Regions from separate parts of the Micromonospora sp. NPDC023888 genome, predicted to be linked through region 3. Evidence: riboswitches for the same ligand, from Rfam matches in the RefSeq annotation. Region 3 holds a riboswitch; each other region holds the start of a gene.
The links. Region 3 has a riboswitch for S-adenosylmethionine ahead of thrC (threonine synthase). Riboswitches for the same ligand answer to the same signal wherever they lie in the genome.
Positions count from the first base shown of each region.

Region 1: it holds a riboswitch for S-adenosylmethionine, as region 3 does, so the genes downstream of both, AB0F61_RS04100 (ABC transporter substrate-binding protein) here and thrC (threonine synthase) in region 3, are expected to answer to the same signal.
Region 2: it holds a riboswitch for S-adenosylmethionine, as region 3 does, so the genes downstream of both, AB0F61_RS13165 (aminotransferase class V-fold PLP-dependent enzyme) here and thrC (threonine synthase) in region 3, are expected to answer to the same signal.

Region 1 covers NZ_JBEZZW010000003.1:229,605-235,660, reverse strand. Annotated here, with positions in the region: gene AB0F61_RS04115 (Na+/H+ antiporter) at 23-1,597, shown strand; gene AB0F61_RS04110 (amino acid ABC transporter ATP-binding protein) at 1,612-2,355, opposite strand; gene AB0F61_RS04105 (amino acid ABC transporter permease) at 2,352-3,134, opposite strand; gene AB0F61_RS04100 (ABC transporter substrate-binding protein) at 3,174-4,037, opposite strand; SAM riboswitch class IV at 4,308-4,419, opposite strand; gene AB0F61_RS04095 (amino acid transporter) at 4,505-6,056, opposite strand, start outside.
Region 2 covers NZ_JBEZZW010000011.1:182,999-189,054, forward strand. Annotated here, with positions in the region: gene AB0F61_RS13145 (AI-2E family transporter) at 1-400, opposite strand, end outside; gene AB0F61_RS13150 (co-chaperone GroES) at 507-845, shown strand; gene AB0F61_RS13155 (hypothetical protein) at 937-1,104, shown strand; gene AB0F61_RS13160 (PrsW family intramembrane metalloprotease) at 1,127-2,566, opposite strand; SAM riboswitch class IV at 2,632-2,752, shown strand; gene AB0F61_RS13165 (aminotransferase class V-fold PLP-dependent enzyme) at 2,799-4,067, shown strand; gene AB0F61_RS13170 (FUSC family protein) at 4,079-5,314, opposite strand; gene AB0F61_RS13175 (metal-dependent phosphohydrolase) at 5,421-6,056, shown strand, end outside; gene AB0F61_RS13180 (DUF4031 domain-containing protein) at 6,049-6,056, opposite strand, start outside.
Region 3 covers NZ_JBEZZW010000004.1:265,830-271,885, reverse strand. Annotated here, with positions in the region: gene AB0F61_RS05840 (GNAT family N-acetyltransferase) at 1-911, opposite strand, end outside; gene thrC (threonine synthase) at 1,244-2,530, opposite strand; SAM riboswitch class I at 2,541-2,676, opposite strand; gene AB0F61_RS05830 (hypothetical protein) at 2,761-2,961, opposite strand; gene AB0F61_RS05825 (DMT family transporter) at 3,108-4,076, opposite strand; gene AB0F61_RS05820 (metalloregulator ArsR/SmtB family transcription factor) at 4,168-4,473, shown strand; gene AB0F61_RS05815 (DoxX family protein) at 4,700-5,155, opposite strand; gene AB0F61_RS05810 (DUF4232 domain-containing protein) at 5,682-6,056, shown strand, end outside.

The sequences.
Region 1 (6,056 bases), on a different contig from region 3:
GCCATGGTCCGAGGGGGTACGCGTGGAGGTGCTCGTCCTGATCGTGGTGCTGGGCGCCACCGTCCTGATCGGCACCACCCTCGGCGGCCGGTACCGGGTCGCCCCGCCGGTCCTGCTCATCGCGTTCGGGGTGCTGCTCGGGCTCACGCCGCCGCTGTCCGAGGTGACCCTGGAACCGGACCTGGTGCTGCTGATCTTCCTGCCGGCGATCCTGTACCGGGAGAGCCTCACCATCAGCCTGCGCGAGATCCGGGCCAACCTGCCGGTGATCGGGCTGCTCGCCGTGGTGCTCGTGGTGCTCACCATGGTGACGGTGTCGTTCACCGCGCAGGCGTTCGGCGTGAATTCCGCCGCCGCCTGGGTGCTCGGCGCGGTCCTCGCGCCAACCGACGCCGCAGCGGTCACCGGCCTGGCCAAACGGCTGCCCCGGAAGCTCCTCACCACCCTGCACGCGGAGAGCCTGATCAACGACGGCACCGCGCTCGTGGTCTTCGCAGTGGCCGTGGGCCTGCTCACCGGAGGTGCGAAGCCGGGCGTGCTGGGCGTCAGCGAGGAGTTCGTCGGCGCCAGCGTCGGCGGCGTACTCGCCGGTCTGCTGGTGGGTGCCGCCGTGGTGCTGATCCGCAAGCGGCTCGACGATCCGCTGCGCGAGGGCGCGCTGAGTGTGCTGACACCGTTCGGGGCCTTCCTGCTCGCCGACACCGTGCACGCCAGCGGGGTGCTGGCGGTGGTGGTCGCCGGGCTGGTGCTGGCCTACGCCGGCCCGCGGGTGATCCGCGCCCGGTCCCGGGTGCTGGCGTACGCGTTCTGGGACCTGACCACGTTCCTGATCAACGGCGGGCTGTTCGTCCTGCTCGGCACGCAGATCCCCCGGGCGGTGCGGGGCATCACCAGCACCTCGCCGCAACGGGCGCTGGTGATCGTCGTGGTGGTCACCCTGGTCGTCGTCTCCACCCGGCTGCTCTTCATCTACCTCACCTCCCAGTCGGCGCGGCTGCGGCGTCGCCGGATGGTGGACGACGGCGGGGGTCCGTCCGGCTGGCGGGTGGGGACCGTGGGCGGCTGGTCCGGTTTCCGGGGCGCGGTGTCGCTCGCCGCCGCACTGGCCGTCCCGACGATGACGGTCGCCGGTCAACCGGTGGTCGAACGTGACCTGATCATCTTCGTCACCGCGCTGGTGATCGTGCTGATCATGCTCCTCCAGGGCACCACCCTGCCGCTGGTGGTGCGCTGGGCGGGGCTGACCGGTGACCCGGAACGCGTGGACGAGACCAGGCATGCCCGGCGGCGGGCCACCGAGGCGGGGCTGGCCGCCCTGCCGCAGGTCGCCGCCGAGGTCGGTGCCCGCGAGGAGGCGGTGCGCCGGTTGCAGGCCGAGTACCAACGGCACCTGGCGGACGTCAACGAGACCGGGGGGAACACCGCCGAGGAACGTCGCCTGGAACATCGGCTGCGCCTCGGCGTCCTCGCCCACAAGCGACGGGAGATCACCCGACTGCGGGACAACCGGGAGATCGACGACCTCGTGCTTCAGGAGCTCCAGGCCGCGCTGGACAACGAGGAGATTCGGCTGCTGGGGCGCGGGCCCAACGAATAGGCGGCGGCGCTGGGTCAGAGCACCTGTGCGAGGAACCGGCGCAGCCGAGGATGCTCGGCCCGCTCGAAGATCGCCTCGGGTGGGCCGGACTCCAACACCACGCCCCGGTCCATGAAGGCGACGGTGTCGGCGACCTGCCGGGCGAAGCCCATCTCGTGGGTCACTACCACCATGGTCATGCCGGCGGCGGACAGGTCGGCCATCACCCCGAGGACGCCCTTGACCAACTCCGGGTCGAGCGCCGAGGTGGCCTCATCGAAGAGCATCACCTCGGGGCGCAGCGCCAACGCCCGGGCGATCGCCACCCGCTGCTGCTGACCACCGGAGAGCTGCGCCGGCCGCGCGTCGGCCTTGCCGGCCAACCCCACCAGCTCCAGGTGGTCCCGCGCGACGGTCTCCGCTTCGTCCGCGCCGAGCTTGCGGAGCCGACGCAGCGCGAGGGTGACGTTGCGCAGCACGCTCAGGTGCGGAAAGAGGTTGAAGTGCTGGAAGACCATGCCCACCCGCTGTCGCAGCGCGTCCGGGTCGTCGGACAGCACGCTGCGCCCGTCGAGCAGCACGTCGCCACGGTCCGGCTCGATCAGCCGGTTGATGGTGCGCAGCAGGGTGGACTTGCCCGACCCGGACGGGCCGATCACACAGGCCGTCGCACCGCGCGGCACCGTGAGGTCGACGCCGCGCAGCACCCGGTTCGGTCCGAAGGCGAGGTGCACATCGCGGACGTCGAGGCTGACCGAGGTGGTCGTCACTGTGGTCATCGCCGGTGTCCTTCCGTCGCGGCGTACGCCGATGTGGTGTCGTCGTCCTCGTCCTCGTCGGACGGTGTGGTTGCCGCCCGGCCGTTGCGCAGCCGCCGGTCGATCCAGTTGACGACGTGCGTCAGGGGGACGGTGAGGGCCAGGTAGCAGAGCCCAGCCAGCAGCAGCGCCGACTCGTTGCCGGTGGTGGCTGCGTAGTCCTGCCCGATCCGGAACAGCTCCCGCTGACTTGCCACCAGGCCGAGGAAGTAGACCAGGCTGGAGTCCTTGATCAGGGCGATGAGCTGGTTCACCCAGGCCGGCAGCACCCGCCGGATGCCCTGCGGGATGATCACCAGCCGCATCGCGTCGGCCCAGGAGAAGCCGAGAGCACGGGCACCCTCCAGTTGGGCGGCCTCCACCGACTGGATGCCAGAGCGGAAGATCTCCCCGATGTACGCGGCCGCGATGAGCGACAGCGCCAGGATTCCCAACGGGTAGGGGTCCGGCCCCCAGACCTCCATGCCCAGCGGGGCCAGCCCGACGCCGATCAGCAGGATCGTCGCGGCCGCCGGCAGCCCTCGGAACACGTCGGTGTAGACCCGCGCCGGCCAGCGCAGCCACCGACTGCGGGAGATGCCGGCGACGGCCAACAGCAGGCCCAGCACCGAGCCGAGCAGGGCGGCGGAGACCGCCAGGATCAGCGTGTTGGGCAGCCCGACGGTCAGCATCTCGGGCAGCGCCTCGCGCATCGCGTCGGCGTCGAAGAAGGTCTCCCAGAGGGTGCTCAACGGATCCATCGGTCGCCTCTCCTACCGCCCCGCTCGCTCGTCACCGGTTCAGGACGCGGCCGACGCCGACGCGGTCGGTGCCGGCACCGTGCCGCTGCCCGGCCTGAAGTCCGCCGGGATCGGCCGGCCCGGGTAGTACTGCGTCTGCAACCGGCTCCACGTGCCGTCCGCGATGACCTCGTCGAGGCCCCTGTTCAGCGCCTCGCGCAGCTTGTCGCTGCCCTTGGCCACGGCGTACGCGGTCGGAGCCGGGCTGAGCTGCTTGGCCGCCACGGTGATCTTGCCGTTGCTGTCGGCGGCCGACTTCTCGCCGATCTCGGCCGGGGCGATCCACGCGTCGGCGGTGCCGGCCTTGAGCTGGTTGATCGCGCCGTTGTAGTCCGGGACCCGCACCGGGTCGAGCTGCTTGCCGGTGGCGTAGTCGTCCTGCACGGTGCCCTGCACCACCACGACCCGCTTGCCGGTGAGCTGGTCGAAGCCGGTGATCGGTGAACCGGCCGGAACGTCCAGGCCGAAGTAGCCGAAGTCGTAGCCGTTGCCGAAGTCGACTGTCTTCTTGCGCGCCTCGGTGATGGTGATCGAGGAGCTGCCGACGTCGAACTTGTGGTTGTTGACCTGGGAGAGCAGCGCGGAGAAGTCGGTGCCGACGAACTCCACAGTGAGGCCGAGCTTGCCGGCCACGGCGGTCAGCAGGTCGTTGTCGAAGCCGGTGAACCTGCCGTCCTTGAGGAAGACGTTCGGCGGGGCGTCGGTCAGGGTGCCAGCCCGCAGCACGCCCGGCTGGGCCAGACCGTACGGGTTGGCGGTGGCATCGGACGAGCTGTCGTCGCCGCAGGCGGTGAGCGCGGTGGCGGCCAGGATGGTTGCCGCGCCCAGGGCGGCGGCTCGGGTCAGGGCGGGAAGAAATCGCACGGGTGTCTCCGAAGGCTGGTGTCTCGGCGCGCACAGGCGTGCGCCACCGACGGCACGCCCGATGGGCGTACCGGTGGGAAGAAGTGCGGGAAGGGGTGCGCTAGTGCGTGGTGCCGCGACAGGCGGCGCTGCACATTCGCATCATGTCCACGTGCCGTCGCCGGGTCAGTGCCGGCGCGGGCCAACCGCCGCGGAGTTCCGCGACGTCGGTCGGTGGGGCGGTGCCGAGGATGTGCATGGTTCTCCCGGGTCTGTGCTGACCTGGGTGCCAGGCCACGCTTGCACCGACGTCGTGCCGGTGCCTGGTCTTCACCCGGGGCACCCCACCGCGGAGGAGGGTTGCCGGCCAGCGAGCCGGGGCTTCGCGCTGGCACTCATGACCTGCGGCGAGGTTAGCAGTACGCCCGGGCGGAACGTCCAGTCGTTATGACCACGCTCACCGTGCCCAACGGGTGCCCGGCCGCAGGTCAGCCAGCGTGCACGTGCGGCCGGCGACACGGGTCGGGTTCCTGGCGGCGCAGGATCTCCCGGGTGACCGAGGCGATCGCGCCCTGCCCGAACGCCAGGTAGCGCAGGAAGTTGCGGGTCGGGCCGCCCTCGCTCCACTCGAAGTAGATGTGCGGTCGCCGCCCCGTCCGGTCGCGGATCTCCAGCAGCAGCACGGCCAGCGCGTTGGGCACCGAGGAACTGGTCAGGCTGAGCACCGCGAAGCGGTCGTCGGCCAGGCCGCCGCGTACCAGCAGTTCGGTCTCGAAGTCCGACGGGTCGGTGACGTGCACCTCGACGAAGATCACGTCGCTGTCGTCGGGGAAGTCGTTGTCCGCCATCGTCTGTTTCAACTTGGCGCGGTATTCGGCCTCGTCGTGCCGGTCGGGCTCGTGGGCGACGAGCCGGATGCGCCGTCCGGCACGCTCGTCGATCATCCGGGTGGCGACCGGATCCAACTCGACCCGGTCCACCCGCAGCTCGTAGGCCCGGGAGACCCGGGACAGCAGCGAGACCACGATGATCCCGCCGATGAAACAGGCCGCGATCTTGACGCCGTCGGGGCGTTCCACCACGTTCGCCAGTGTGGTGTAGACGAAGACCACGGCGATGACGCCGAACGCGATGGTGCGACCGCGCTGACGCCGCCGGGCCGCCGCGAGCGTCACCGCCGTCGCCGCCGAGGTGATCAACACCAGCACACCCGTGGCGTACGCGCCACCCTGCGCGTCCACGCTGGCCTCGAAGACGACAGTGATCAGGAAGGCCACCGTGGTGAAGACCAGCACCAGCGGCCGGACGGCCCGCGCCCAGGCCGGTGCCATGCCGTAGCGGGGCAGGTAGCGGGGGACGAGGTTGAGCAGACCGGCCATCGCCGACGCTCCCGCGAACCAGAGGATCCCGATTGTGGACAGGTCGTAGACGGTGCCGAACACCTCCCCGAGGTGCTGGTGCGCCAGGTAGGCAAGCGCCCGGCCGTTCGCCGGCCCACCCGGGCGGAAGTCCTCCGCCGGGATCAGGATGGTGGTCGTCACGCTGCTGGTGATCAGGAAGACGCTCATGATCACCGCGGCGGTGGTGAGCAGTCGGCGCGCGCCGCGGATCCGGCCCAGCGGTCGAGCCTCCGAGTCCTGCGGGTCGCCCCGCACGCTCGGCATCACCGCCACCCCGGTCTCGAAGCCGGACAGGCCCAACGCCAGTTTCGGGAAGACCAGCAGCGACAGCCCGACCACCAGCCAGGGATCGCCGTGCCCGGTGGTGAGCGTGGTGGTCCAGTCCTCGACCGCGCTGGGATGCGTCACCACCCGCCACAGCGCGTCGGCCACCACCACCGCGTTCAGCGTCAGGTAGACCGCGACCAGGACGACGGCGATCCCGATGGCCTCGGTGAAACCCTTGAGGAACACCGCCCCCAGCAGCGACACGAGCAACAGGGTGACCAGCACCTCGTGCCCCTTGAGCCCACTCGGCCAGAACGGGTTCTCGTCGATGTGCGCGGTCGCGTCGGCGGCCGACAGGGTGATGGTGATGATG
Region 2 (6,056 bases), on a different contig from region 3:
TCACGATCTTGACGGTGCTGACGATCCTGAGCAGGGCCCAGGCGACCACACCGATCACGATCAGCCGCCAGCACCAGGCGGCGGCGATCCGCAGCCCGTGCGGGACGTCGGCGTCGTCTCGGCTGGAGGTCGAGCTGTGCAGGTCCACCGGAGGTTCCGCGCCGACGACGGTGGCCGTCGGTGGCGCGGCCGGTCCGGGAACGGCAGGCGACGCCACCTGGGTCGCCTCCGACACGTCGCTCACCGCATCACCCGCCACGCCCTCGTCGGTGCGCGCGGATGCGGACTCCTGTCGCGCCTGGTAGGCGCGACGAAGCCGCCCGCGTACCCGCTCGAAGCGGCTCAAGCGCACCTCCTGGCAGTGAAACCGGCCCGCCCACGACAACAGGTCGGACAGCATACGTCCGTTCCCGACACCGTAGGGCAGTTCCGCCACACAATGCCCAGACCACCACCGGCGTAACCACAAGCGGACCCGCCGTCGGCCACACGGTAGCGTCTGCGGCGTGACCGCCGACAATGATCTGGACGCCGGCCTGCCGATCCGCCTGCTGCACGACCGCGTACTCGTGCGGATGGAGGGCGGCGAGGGCGAGCGTCGCTCCACCGCCGGCATCGTCATCCCGGCGACCGCCCAGGTCGGCAAGCGCCTCGCCTGGGCCACCGCGGTCGGGGTGGGGCCGAACGTGCGCGCCATCGTCTCCGGCGACCGGGTGCTCTTCGACCCGGACGACCGCTCCGAGGTCGAGCTGCACGGCCGCGGGTACGTGCTGCTGCGCGAACGCGACGTGCACGCGGTGGCCGCCGAGCGGATCGAGAACGACCCCACCGGCCTCTACCTCTGACCTACCCCCCGGCCACCGGGCCGCGCCGCGCATCGTTTGCCGGGCCGCACGACGGGAAGCCATCCGGCGACCGTGGCCCTGGGGAGGGACGATGCCAGTATTCGTGAAGAAGCTGTTGACCTGGGGCAGTGTCGCGTTCCTGATCTACTTCATGGCCTTCCGGCCGGACGGTGCCGCACAGATCTTCAAGGCCATCGGGGCTGCGCTGATGGCGATGTTCCAGGGCTTCGGTGACTTTCTCACCTCGCTGATGACCTGACGCCGCCGGCCGGCGCCCGCCGTCAGGGGTGACCCGGCGGCCACGGCGCCGTCGAGCGCAGGCCGGGCCAGCCGGGCGGGGCATAGCCCACCGGAGGCGGTGGCGCCGGGGCCAGCACCACCGGGATCGGCACCACCGGCTCGTCCGGCGCGTCCACCGGACGCTGCGTACCGTCCGGGAAGCGCAGGTGGTAGCGGCTGCCGTCCCAGACCCCCGTCGGGGCCTGCGGGTCCCGGCCGACGAAGAACGACCGGTACGCGCCGATCGCGTCGAGCAACTCCCGCTCCTCCCGCGCGGTCCGTTCCTGGTCGGCGGGCTTGCGATCCAGGCCGCGCAGCGAGCCGTCGCGCAGCAGGGCCAATCGGGTGGCGGCGGACTGGTACCCGCGCATCGCCCGCACCCCGGCGTCGCCGGCCACCCGCCGCGCCCAACTGCGGGCCGCGTGCCGCCGGCCCAGACTGCTCAGCGCGGCCACCTCGGGCGGGCTCAGCCAGCCGGCGCGTACGTAGTCCGGCAGGGTCCGCTCGGTGAGCCGCCCCTCCCAGGCGCGCAGCCACACCGCGAAACCCACAGTGCCGAAGAAGACCGGCACCATCAGGCCCAGGAAGCCGTACAGCATGATCAACGGCTCGCCGGTGGCCTGGGTCAGCGTGGGCAGCAGGTTCCACGTGCCGTGCAACATCATCGCCAGCAGCAGGCCGGCGACCGGGGCGAGCACCCGGACCCGCCGGTCGGCCGTCCGCGCCGCGATGCCCAGCCCCACACCGGTCATCGAGGTGAAGAGCGGATGGGCGAACCCGAACAGCAGGATCCGCAGGATGAAGATCGCGATGACCTGGTTGATGCCGGTCACCGGGCCGTACCGGTCGGCTCCGGACGCGAAGCCCACCCCACCCAGGTAGAGGATGTTCTCCACCATGGCGAAACCGACAGCGGACAGGCCGCAGTAGACCAGGCCGTCGGTGATCCCGGACCACTCCCGCCGCCGGAAGACCAGCAGCAGGATCGGGCCCAGCGCCTTGGTCAACTCCTCGATGAACGGCGCCACAAGCACACCGGTGAGCGCGTCGGGCAGCCCCCAGTCGGCGAACCGGTTGGCGGCGAAGTCGTTGACCGTGAGCGAGGCGGCGGTGGAGACGAACGCGCCCCAGGCGAAGCAGAAGATCAGATACTTCAACGGCTCCGGTTCGTACCGGTCCAGCCAGAGGAAGCAGGCGACAAGCACCGGCACCGGCAGGATGGCGGCGGCCACCCCGATCAGCAGGGCCTGCACGCCGAGCGACCGGCCGAGCGTGAAGACCATGAACACCGCGCAGGCGGCGATGAGCACCACCACCCCGGCCAACGCCAGGAAACGCCGCCGGCCCGGCCGGCGCAGCGGCATCCGGGGCGCCTGGCCGACGGACGGGGCCGCGGGCGCGGGCGACGACGGCAGGGGCGTACCGGGCGGGGTGTCGGCCATGCGGTCAGCGTAGCCATCCTCCGCCGGCTGGTCCGGTCGCCTCGGTTGCCGCTATGCTGCCGACAGGTCACGAGTGCCAGCGTTCAGCCCCGGCTTGCTGGCCGGCAACCCTCGTCGAGTTCGCGGTGGGGTGCCCCGGGTGATGACCGGGCCCAGCCCGATCGGTGTGCTGGGCAAGCGCGGACCCCGTCCCGATGCCGCACCCGGGGTCCCTGACCCCGGAGGTTCCGGCATGTCCGTCACCCTCGTTCCCTCGCTGCCCGCCCTGCCCGCCGTCGCGCCCGCGTCGTCGGCGCCGCTCGACGTCCTCGGCGTGCCGGGTGAGATCAACCTGGACTACGCGGCGAGCGCACCGTGCGCGCGGGCCGCCGCCGACGCGGTGGCTGAGCTGCTGCCCTGGTACGCCAGCGTGCATCGTGGCGCGGGCGCGCTGTCGCGGCGCTGCACCCTCGCCTACGAGCAGGCCCGGCAGACGGTAGGTGACTTCTTCGGCGTCCGCGCCGACGATCACGTGATCTTCACCCGCAACACCACCGACGCGCTCAACCTGCTGGCGCGGTCGCTGCCGGCCGGCACCACAGTGGTCACCTTCGCGGGCGAGCACCACGCCAACCTGCTGCCCTGGCCGCGCGGTTCGGTGCGGCTGCCGGTGCCCGCCGATCCCGCCGGGGCGGTACGCGACCTTGCCGCCGCCCTCACCGAGCTGCGCCGGGGCAACAGCCCGGCGCTGCCGGTGCTGGTCGCGGTTACCGGTGCGAGCAACGTGACAGGTGAGCGGTGGCCGGTCGCCGAGCTGGCCCGGGTGGCGCACCGGCACGGTGCCCGGATCGTGCTCGATGCCGCGCAGCTAGCCCCGCACGCCCCGGTCGACCTCCTCGCGCTCGACGTCGACTACCTGGCCGTGTCCGGCCACAAGCTGTACGCGCCGTTCGGTGCGGGCGTGCTGATCGGCCGGGCGGACTGGCTGGACGCCGCCCCGCCGTACCTGGCGGGTGGCGGCGCCACCAGCCACGTCGGCCCGGCCACCCACGACGTGACCTGGGCAACCGGTCCGGCCCGGCATGAGGGTGGCACCCCGAACCTGCTCGGCGCGGTCGCGCTGGCGGCCGTGTGCGCGGCGCTCGGCGCGGCGGACCGGGTCGCGCTCGCCGCCCGCGAGCAGGCGCTGCTGGCGCGTCTGCGGGCCGGCATCGAGGCGCTGCCGCACGTGGTGGAGCTGCGCACCTTCGGCCCGGACGCGCCCCGGGTCGGCATCGTCTCGTTCGTGGTCGCCGGCTGGGACTCCGCCGACGTGGCCGCGCGGCTGTCCACCGCGCACCGGATCGGCGTACGCGACGGGTTGTTCTGTGCCCACCCGCTGGCCCGGCGGCTGCTCGCCGAGGCGGCGGGACGGACCGGCCGACGGGACCTGCCGCCCACGGCGTTGCGCGCCAGCATCGGCCTGGGCAGCACCGTCGACCAGGTGGACCAACTGCTCACGGCGCTCGCCGAGCTGGGCTGAGGCGGCTGCGGTCAGCCGACGGGCGGGGCGGTCGGTGGTTTCGGCGCCCCGCCCGGCTCAGCCGGCTCACCCATCGGCCGCTCCTGCTCCCCGAAGGCGGTGCGGATCCACCGGTTCGCCTCCTCCTGCTCGATCCCGGAGGCCACCAGCAGGTCGCTGGCGGTGGTCCGGATCTGGGCGACGACCACGCTGCCGGAGAAGCCGACGCCGGCGCCGTACGCCCGCCCGGCCTCGCTGACCGCGCGCAGTGACCGCTCCCGGGCCTTCTCCGGTTCCTCGCCGGCGGCGAACTCGTGTTTGAGCAGCCGGACCGACTCGGCGAGGTGGCCGATCGCGTCCGGCATCGGGTCCGGCACCGGCTCCTCGTCCTCGATCAACGTGACGGACCGGCGGATCAGCGTGCCGGTGTTGCGCATCGCCCGGTCGATCGGGTCGGCCGCCTCCGCGTAGTGGATCAACTCGCTGCGGCGGTGCCAGCGGGCCGGGGAGAGGGTGGCGGTCTCCTTCGCCCCCTCGATCGCCTCGGACAACGTGTTCAGTTCATCCTTGTTGTTGCGCAGCCGATCCAGGGCCCGCTGGACACTGGCGCGGTCCCGGCTGCGCAACCCGTCCGCGGTGACGTCGAGCTGGGCGGCGAGCAGGTCGAGCGCCGGCCGGGCGGCCCGGTTGATCACCCGGAGCGGGTTCAGCGGCAGCAGCAGGGCGGTCACCAGGAGCGCGACGCCACCACCGAGAAAGGCGTCCACGAAGCGCGGGATCTCCAGATTCTGGGTGGACGGGCTCAGCGTCACGATCAGCACCGCCGTGGCCGCCGCCTGGATGACGATGGCGACGCTCGCCCCGGCGAAGATCGTGAACAGGATCGCGACGGTGACCACCAGGCCGAGCTGCCAGGCCCCGGTGCCGAGCAGGTAGATCAGGAAGTCGCCGATGGCGACACCGATCCCCACCCCGACGATCAGCTCCACGGTGCGGCGGAACCGCTGGCCGACCGACGCGGCCAGGGTGCCGACCGCGGAGATCGGCGCGAAGACCGGTTGCGGGTTGCCGAGCACCTTGTGCGAGATGAGGTACGCCAGCCCGGCGGCCAGCCCCGCCTGCAGGGCCAGTCCGCCGGCCATCCGCACCCGGTGCAGCCGGTCGTGCAGGGTGGCCCGGCCACGATGCCGCAGTTGCTCGGTGGCCTCGGCGATGCGCGCCCCGTCGACGTCCACCAACCCGTCACGCAACGGGGCGCGTCGCACCATCGGAGGTCTCTTGTCCCGGGCCACCGCCATGGGCGCGACTACCCCGGACAGGCCGGCTGAATCCTTCGGCGTCGCGCGCCGTGGCCGGATGCGGCAGACTCGGCCGGTGGTCGATCTGCTGGAGCGGTGGCGGGCGGCAGCCCGGGGTGCTGGTGTGAAGCCGGGCGCGGGGTGGACCCGGGCCGGGGAGCGGCTGCTCGACCGGTGGCGGGAGCCGCACCGGCACTACCACACGGTGGCCCACCTGACGGCGGTGCTCGACGTGGTGGACGAGCACGCCGAGCTGGCCGACCGGGCCGACCTCGTCCGGCTGGCGGCCTGGTGGCACGACGCGGTCTACGACCCGCGGGCCACGGGTGCCGCCAACGAAGAGGACAGCGCCGCGCTGGCCGAGAGCGTGCTCACCGGGCTCGGGGTGCCGGTGCCCACGGCGGCCGAGGTACGCCGGCTGGTGCTGCTGACCGCCGGGCACGTGGTGGGTCCGGACGACCGGGACGGCGCCCTGCTCTGCGACGCGGACCTCGCCGTGCTGGCCACGCCCCCGGCCGACTACGACAGGTACGCGACGGCGATCCGACGGGAGTACGCGCACGTGCCGGAGCCGGCCTTCCGGGCTGGGCGGGCGGCGGTGCTGGACGGTCTGCTGGCGCTGCCCGCGCTGTTCCGGCTGCCGCCGCTGGCGGCCCGCTGGGAGGAGCCCGCCCGGGGCAACGTGCGCCGCGAACTGGCCACGCTCACCGCT
Region 3 (6,056 bases):
CGGACGGCCGGCTCGTGGGTGAGCAGGTGGTGCAGGTTCTCGGCCTTGGCGATGAGACCGAGCCGGTGCCCACGGTGATCCGGGTCGACGATGGTGATCTGCTGGAAGGCGTGCCAGTCGGCGGAGGCGCCCACGTCCAGGAGGGTCCAGGCGACCAGCCGGCCGGACGCCTCGTGGAGCATCCCGAGGTGGTAGCACCGCCGGCCCTTGGCGTCCAACGCCCGTTCGTTGCCACGGATGCGCTCGGCGTCCACCTGCTCCGGGTCCCACTGCACGTCACCCATCGGCGCGTCCGTGAGCAGCCGGCCGTCCAGGTAGGCGATGTCGGCGACGTACTCCTGCGGGGCTGCCCCCTGCCAGCAGACCGACCGGTAGCCCTCGGCTCGCGGCCGGGCCTCGGCCAGCGCCGCCCGCAGCGCGACCCGGTCGATCGCGTCGACGTCGAGCCGGCGACGCACCTCGGTGAGGGCGGGCTGGGCGCCGGTGGCGGCGGCGAACGCGTCGCCCGCCGCGCTTCGGGCTGGCCCGTCGGGCAGCGCGGAGACGGCCATCGCGACCACCCGCTTGCGGCCGTTCTCGCGCAGGAGGCGTACCCCGTGCTCGTGCAGCGCCCGGCCGACGCCCCGCCGCCGCAGCTCGGGATGCACCGTCAGTTCGGCGGTGGCGTTGTCGGTGTTGTCGAGGTAGGGCAGGTCCAGCTGGAGGTAACCGGCCGGGACCCCGTCGAGCCGAGCCAGCGCCCAGAGCGACCTGGTGCCGGGCATCGGCGTGTGGAACAACGCGTCGAAGCGTCGCCGGCAGAAGGGTGGGAGGTCCGGCAGATCGACGTCGTGGGCCGCCACGCCGATCAGGTACGCCTCGTCGACGGCGGCTCGGTCGGCGCCGTCGAACGTCGCGATGGTGATGCTCATGCCGCTGAGCGTGCGCCCGGGAAAGCGATCGGGCCAGCGAATTATTCGCTGGCCCGATCGAACGTGGTCGGGAGGGACACTCGCACAACGCCTCCGGCGTTGGGTCGCAAGAACTTCAAAAGTCTTCGGCGAAATGCCCTCCCGCACGGAGCATCTTGCGCCGTCCGGTTCCTGCCGTCAAGTCCGCAGGGGCGGGTTTTCCATACTCACAGCGAAACCCCAGTTACACGTTTGATCCACTCGGGTTTCCTGAGAACGGGGTGTCCGGGCCGGGCGATTACCGCGGCTTCCAGGAACCCGAGTGGATCAACGGGCCGACCCGGCGGGCCGGGTCAGCCGAGGAGGCCGGCGTCGCGGGCGGCGCGCAGCGAGGGCTTGATGTGGTGGGTCGGTCCGACCTGGCCGGCCACCGCGTCGACGGTCTTCAGACCCTCGCCGGTGTTGAACACGACGGTCTCCGCCGTCGGGTCGAGCCGACCGGATTCGACAAGCTTGCGGAGCACCGCCACGGTCACCCCGCCTGCGGTTTCGGCGAAGACACCTGTGGTGCGGGCCAGATCGCGGATGCCGGCGCGGATCTCGTCGTCGTCGGCGTACTCCATCCAGCCGCCGGTGCGGCGGACCGCCTCCAGGGCGTAGACGCCGGCGGCCGGGTCGCCGATGTTCAGCGACTTGGCGATGCCGGTGGGCTTGACCGGGATGATCGTGTCGCTGTCGTCGTGCAGCGCGACGGCGATCGGGTTGCAGCCGGCGGACTGCGCTCCGAAGACCTTCCAGCCGCCGGCCGGCGCCTCGACCAGGCCGATCTCCACCAGCTCGGAGAACGCCTTGTCGATCTTGGTGAGCAGTTCGCCGCTGGCCATCGGGATGACCACCTGCGCCGGGATGCGCCAGCCGAGCTGCTCGGCCACCTCGTAGCCGAGGGTCTTGGACCCCTCCGCGTAGTACGGCCGGACGTTCACGTTGACGAACGCGGTGTCCTCGAATTCGTCGGTCTCCACCAGCTCGCCGCAGAGCCGGTTGACGTCGTCGTAGGAGCCGTCGATGGCGACCAGCTCGCCGCCGTAGACGGCGGTGGTGATGACCTTGCCCTGCTCCAGGTCGCTGGGGATGAAGACCACCGACGGCACCCCCGCACGGGCGGCGTGCGCGGCCACCGAGTTGGCCAGGTTGCCCGTCGACGCGCAGGCGAACCGGGTGAAACCGAGCGCCTTCGCGGCGGTGAGCGCCACCGAGACGACCCGGTCCTTGAACGAGTGGGTCGGGTTGCCGCTGTCGTCCTTGACCCACAGCGGTGCGGTGATGCCCAGCTCGGCGGCGAGGCGCGGGGCCGCCACCAGCGGGGTCAGCCCCGGGTCGAGGGTGACCCGGGTGGCCGGGTCCTGACCGGCGGGGAGCAGTGCGGCGTAGCGCCAGATGTTCTCCGGGCCGGCCTCGATCTGCTCGCGGGTGACGGTGGCCAGTGCGGCGGTGTCGTAGTCGACCTCAAGCGGGCCGAAACACTCGTAGCAGGCGTGCTGGGCGACGAGCGGGTAACGGGCCGAGCAGGCACGACAGACCAGTGCGCGGGCGGGGCTGGCGGAGGTGTCGATGCCGGAGGCGGCGAGCGTCGACGTCATGTCGAGAGTCCTCTCATCTTTCCCCACATCGCACCGTGCGGCGGGGACGGAATTGGCACCTGCCCCGCGGGTCGCTCAGCGATGAGCGCGCGGGGTGGTTGCCGGGGCGTCGTCGGGCCGTATCCCTCAGCCCCTCTGGATGAGGTATGCAGTTGTGCAGTCGAGTCTAGGCAACTATGTCCGCCGCCTCTACCGCGGATCCCACGCTGTGAGCCGAGCAACTCAGCCAGTTACCGGCGGCGGCGCTTCCCGAGATAGATCGTCACGGCACCGAAGGCGACAAGCACCGCCACCAGAATCCAGCCGGCGACCGCGATGGCGCCACCGGTGGGCCGCCCGTCCCCGGCGACCAGCCATATCGCACCCCACACGAGGACGAGCCCGGTCATGACGGACACCAGGACGACCACGGCGCGCTGCACGGGGCTCATCGGCTGCTCTCGATCGACGTCACGACGATGCCCCTCGCTGGATGGCCGACCGCACGATCGGTGGCAGGGGCAGGCGGCTCATCGTGCCACGGATGCGCCGCCGCTATCTCCCCCGCCGCTGGGGCGTGGGACGACGGCGGGTGGGGTCAGCGGGCGCTCACCGCGACGGGGTCGACCACCGCGACCTGGTCGGTGATCGCGGTCGACCGCGGCGACGGCGAAGGCCGGGTCCGCGCCCTGGTGGCGAGGTTCGCGGCGACAAGCGCACCGATGGTGATGGCGGCCCCGGCCAGCTCGATCGGCTCCGGGCGGTAGCCGCGGGCGATCTGCACCGCGAAGGTGGTGACCGGGACCAGGTTCATGAACAGCGCGGCGTTGGCGGCACCGAGCCGCTGCACACCGGTGTTCCAGGCCAGGACCGCGACCACCGCGCCGATGACCACGGCGTACGCCAGTTGTGGGGTGACCGCCGCGAGGTCGGCGGCGGCCGGCGCGTGCTGCCAGCCGACGGCGTCCGCGCCGATGCTCGCGGCCAGCATGGCCGCCGTGCCGGCGAGCGCGGTCAGGGTCGTGAAGCGCAGCGGCGACCAGTCGCCGAACCGGCTGGCACCGTGCGTGTAGATGCCCCAGCCGAGCACCGCGCCGATCATCATCAGCCCACCGAGACCGAACTGGCCGAGCCCGGCCAGGCTCCCGCGGGTGATCACCAGGCCGACTCCGAGGAGCGCCACCAGGGAGAGGGCCAGCAGGAGCGGCTTCGGCCGTACGCCGTCACGGGCCCAGCGGACCAACTGGGTGATCAGCGGGGTGGTGGCCACGAAGAGGGCGATCTGCTGCGGGGCGGCGTGTTCGAGCGCGAGGTTGGTGAGCACGTTGAAGCCGGCGAAGCCGACCACGCCGAGCAGCAGGATCTCGCCCGTCCGGCCGCCGTGGCGCAGCGCGCCGGCACCTTCGCGCAGCAGCAGGATGGCGACCAGGACGACGCTGGCGAGCAGGTAGCGGGCGGTGGTCAGGTTGAGTGGGTCGACCCGGGTCAGGGCACTGGCCAGGACCGGGAACATCACGCCCCAGCCGAGCACGGCGAGCAGAGGATAGGCGGCGGCACGGGGTCGCATGGTCAACTCCAATGTTCGAGTATCGTCGAACCAACGACACCGACCATAGGGTGTTGTTCGATAGTTGTCGAACAAGGGTTACACTGGTCACATGGAGCCGCACGAACCCGACCTGACCGACGTACCGGTCACCACAGTGCTTGCCGCACTCGCCGACGACGTGCGGCTACAGATCGTGCGGGCGCTTGTCGAGGGCGGCGAGGCGACCTGCGGCAGCTTCGACTTCGGCGTCTCCAAGGCGACCCGCAGCCACCACCTCAAGGTGCTGCGCGAGGCCGGCCTGACCCGCACCCGGGCCGCCGGCACCAGCCGCCTGGTCCGACTCCGCCGCGACGAGCTGGACAAGCTCTACCCGGGCCTGCTGGACGCGGTCCTCGGCACGCGCACGCCGGCCTGACGCTCCCGCTTCGCCGCCCCCAGCTCTCGCCCTTCGCCCCCCGGCGCTCGCGGGGCGGGTGAGACCTGCCACCCGCGCACGCTATGGAGCTGAATCGTTCACGACATCAGCGCAGAGCCGGGTTCCGCTACACCCCGGGCAGACAGACCACTCCGGGGGCGACCCCCGACCGGACGCGTCGCCGGAGCCACCTCGTCGAGGCCCCGGCGACGCGGTACGGGTGCGGTCAAACGACCATCGAGCCGGGCTCGGCCACCGGCACCGCTGGAACGGACCGAACGTCGCGGCGACGGGCGAGCAGGTTGTCGAGCGCCCAGGAACCCGGGCCGAGGGCCGCGACCAGCAGGAACGACCAGCAGAAGAGCGCCGACAGCTCACCACCGTTGCGCAGGGGCAGCACATGATCCGGTTGGTGCACGACGAAGTAGGCGTACGCCATCGAGCCGGATGCGAGAAGAGCGGCGGGTCGGGTGAAGAGCCCGGCCAGCACCAGGGTGCCGCAGACCAGCTGGATCAGCGCGGCCCACCAGCCCGGCCAGGTGCCGAGCGCTATCGCCTCACCGGTCATCGGGTTGCCGCCGAACAACCCGAAGACCGAGGTGAGGCCGTGCAACGTGAACAGCAGGCCGATCACGATGCGGAACAGGGACAGGGTCGGCCCGCCGAGCCGAGGAACGTTCATCGGTACCTCCATCGAAGGAATCTGATCCCTTCAATGTGAGGCATGAAACCATCGAAGTTTATAAATTCCTTGTCAGTGGGAAAGTCCCCGGTCGGAATGTACCGGCGGCCGCGGCCCCGCGTCGAGCGTTCTCGGCGACGCAAGGCCGCCTCCACGCCTCTGAGCTGCGACTACTCCCAAATTCCGGCAGCTTCGTCCGCCGTGGGCACGCTCCCATACTGTGGGTACCGCAGGTCGAGCCGCCCGGTTCGGGCGGTCAGCTCGGGCTCGGCCAGCTCTCCTGCGCCGACCACGGAGGCGCACTCGCAAGGCCCGACCATCACGGTTGAGACCTGCGCGACCACGCTGGGGCGTTCACGACCGGTGGTGACCGACCGTGGGGACAAGGACTGCCGGTACCGGGTGATGACGCAGACGATTCAGCTCCAAAGGCACCCGAAGAGGTCCTCCCACCGACGTGGCGGCAGAGGGGACCCCGGGCAGGGCCGGGCGACGGTGAGCCGCCCACGTACGCGAGGATCGCCACATGATCTCCCGCAACAGGGCAGCACCACGTCGGGCCAGCAGGGCGTTCGTGGCGCTCGCGTCAGCGCTCACGCTCGGCGCCTGTGTACCGGCCGATCATCGGGGCCAGGGCGGGGACCCTCCGAGCCCGCCGCCGACGCCGCCGAGCCGGTCCACGAGCACCGACCCGCCGGTCGAGTGCCCGGCCTCCGGTGTCCGGATCCGCTCCACCGGCGGGGACGCCGCAATGGGCCTACGCGCCCTCGGCTTGGAGCTGGTCAACTGCGGTGACCGCCCCTACCAGCTCAACGGGTACCCGGTGCTGCACGTGTTCGACGAGCAGCACGAGCCGATCATGCTGCGCGTGGTCAACGGCGGCAAGGAGATCACTTCGGGC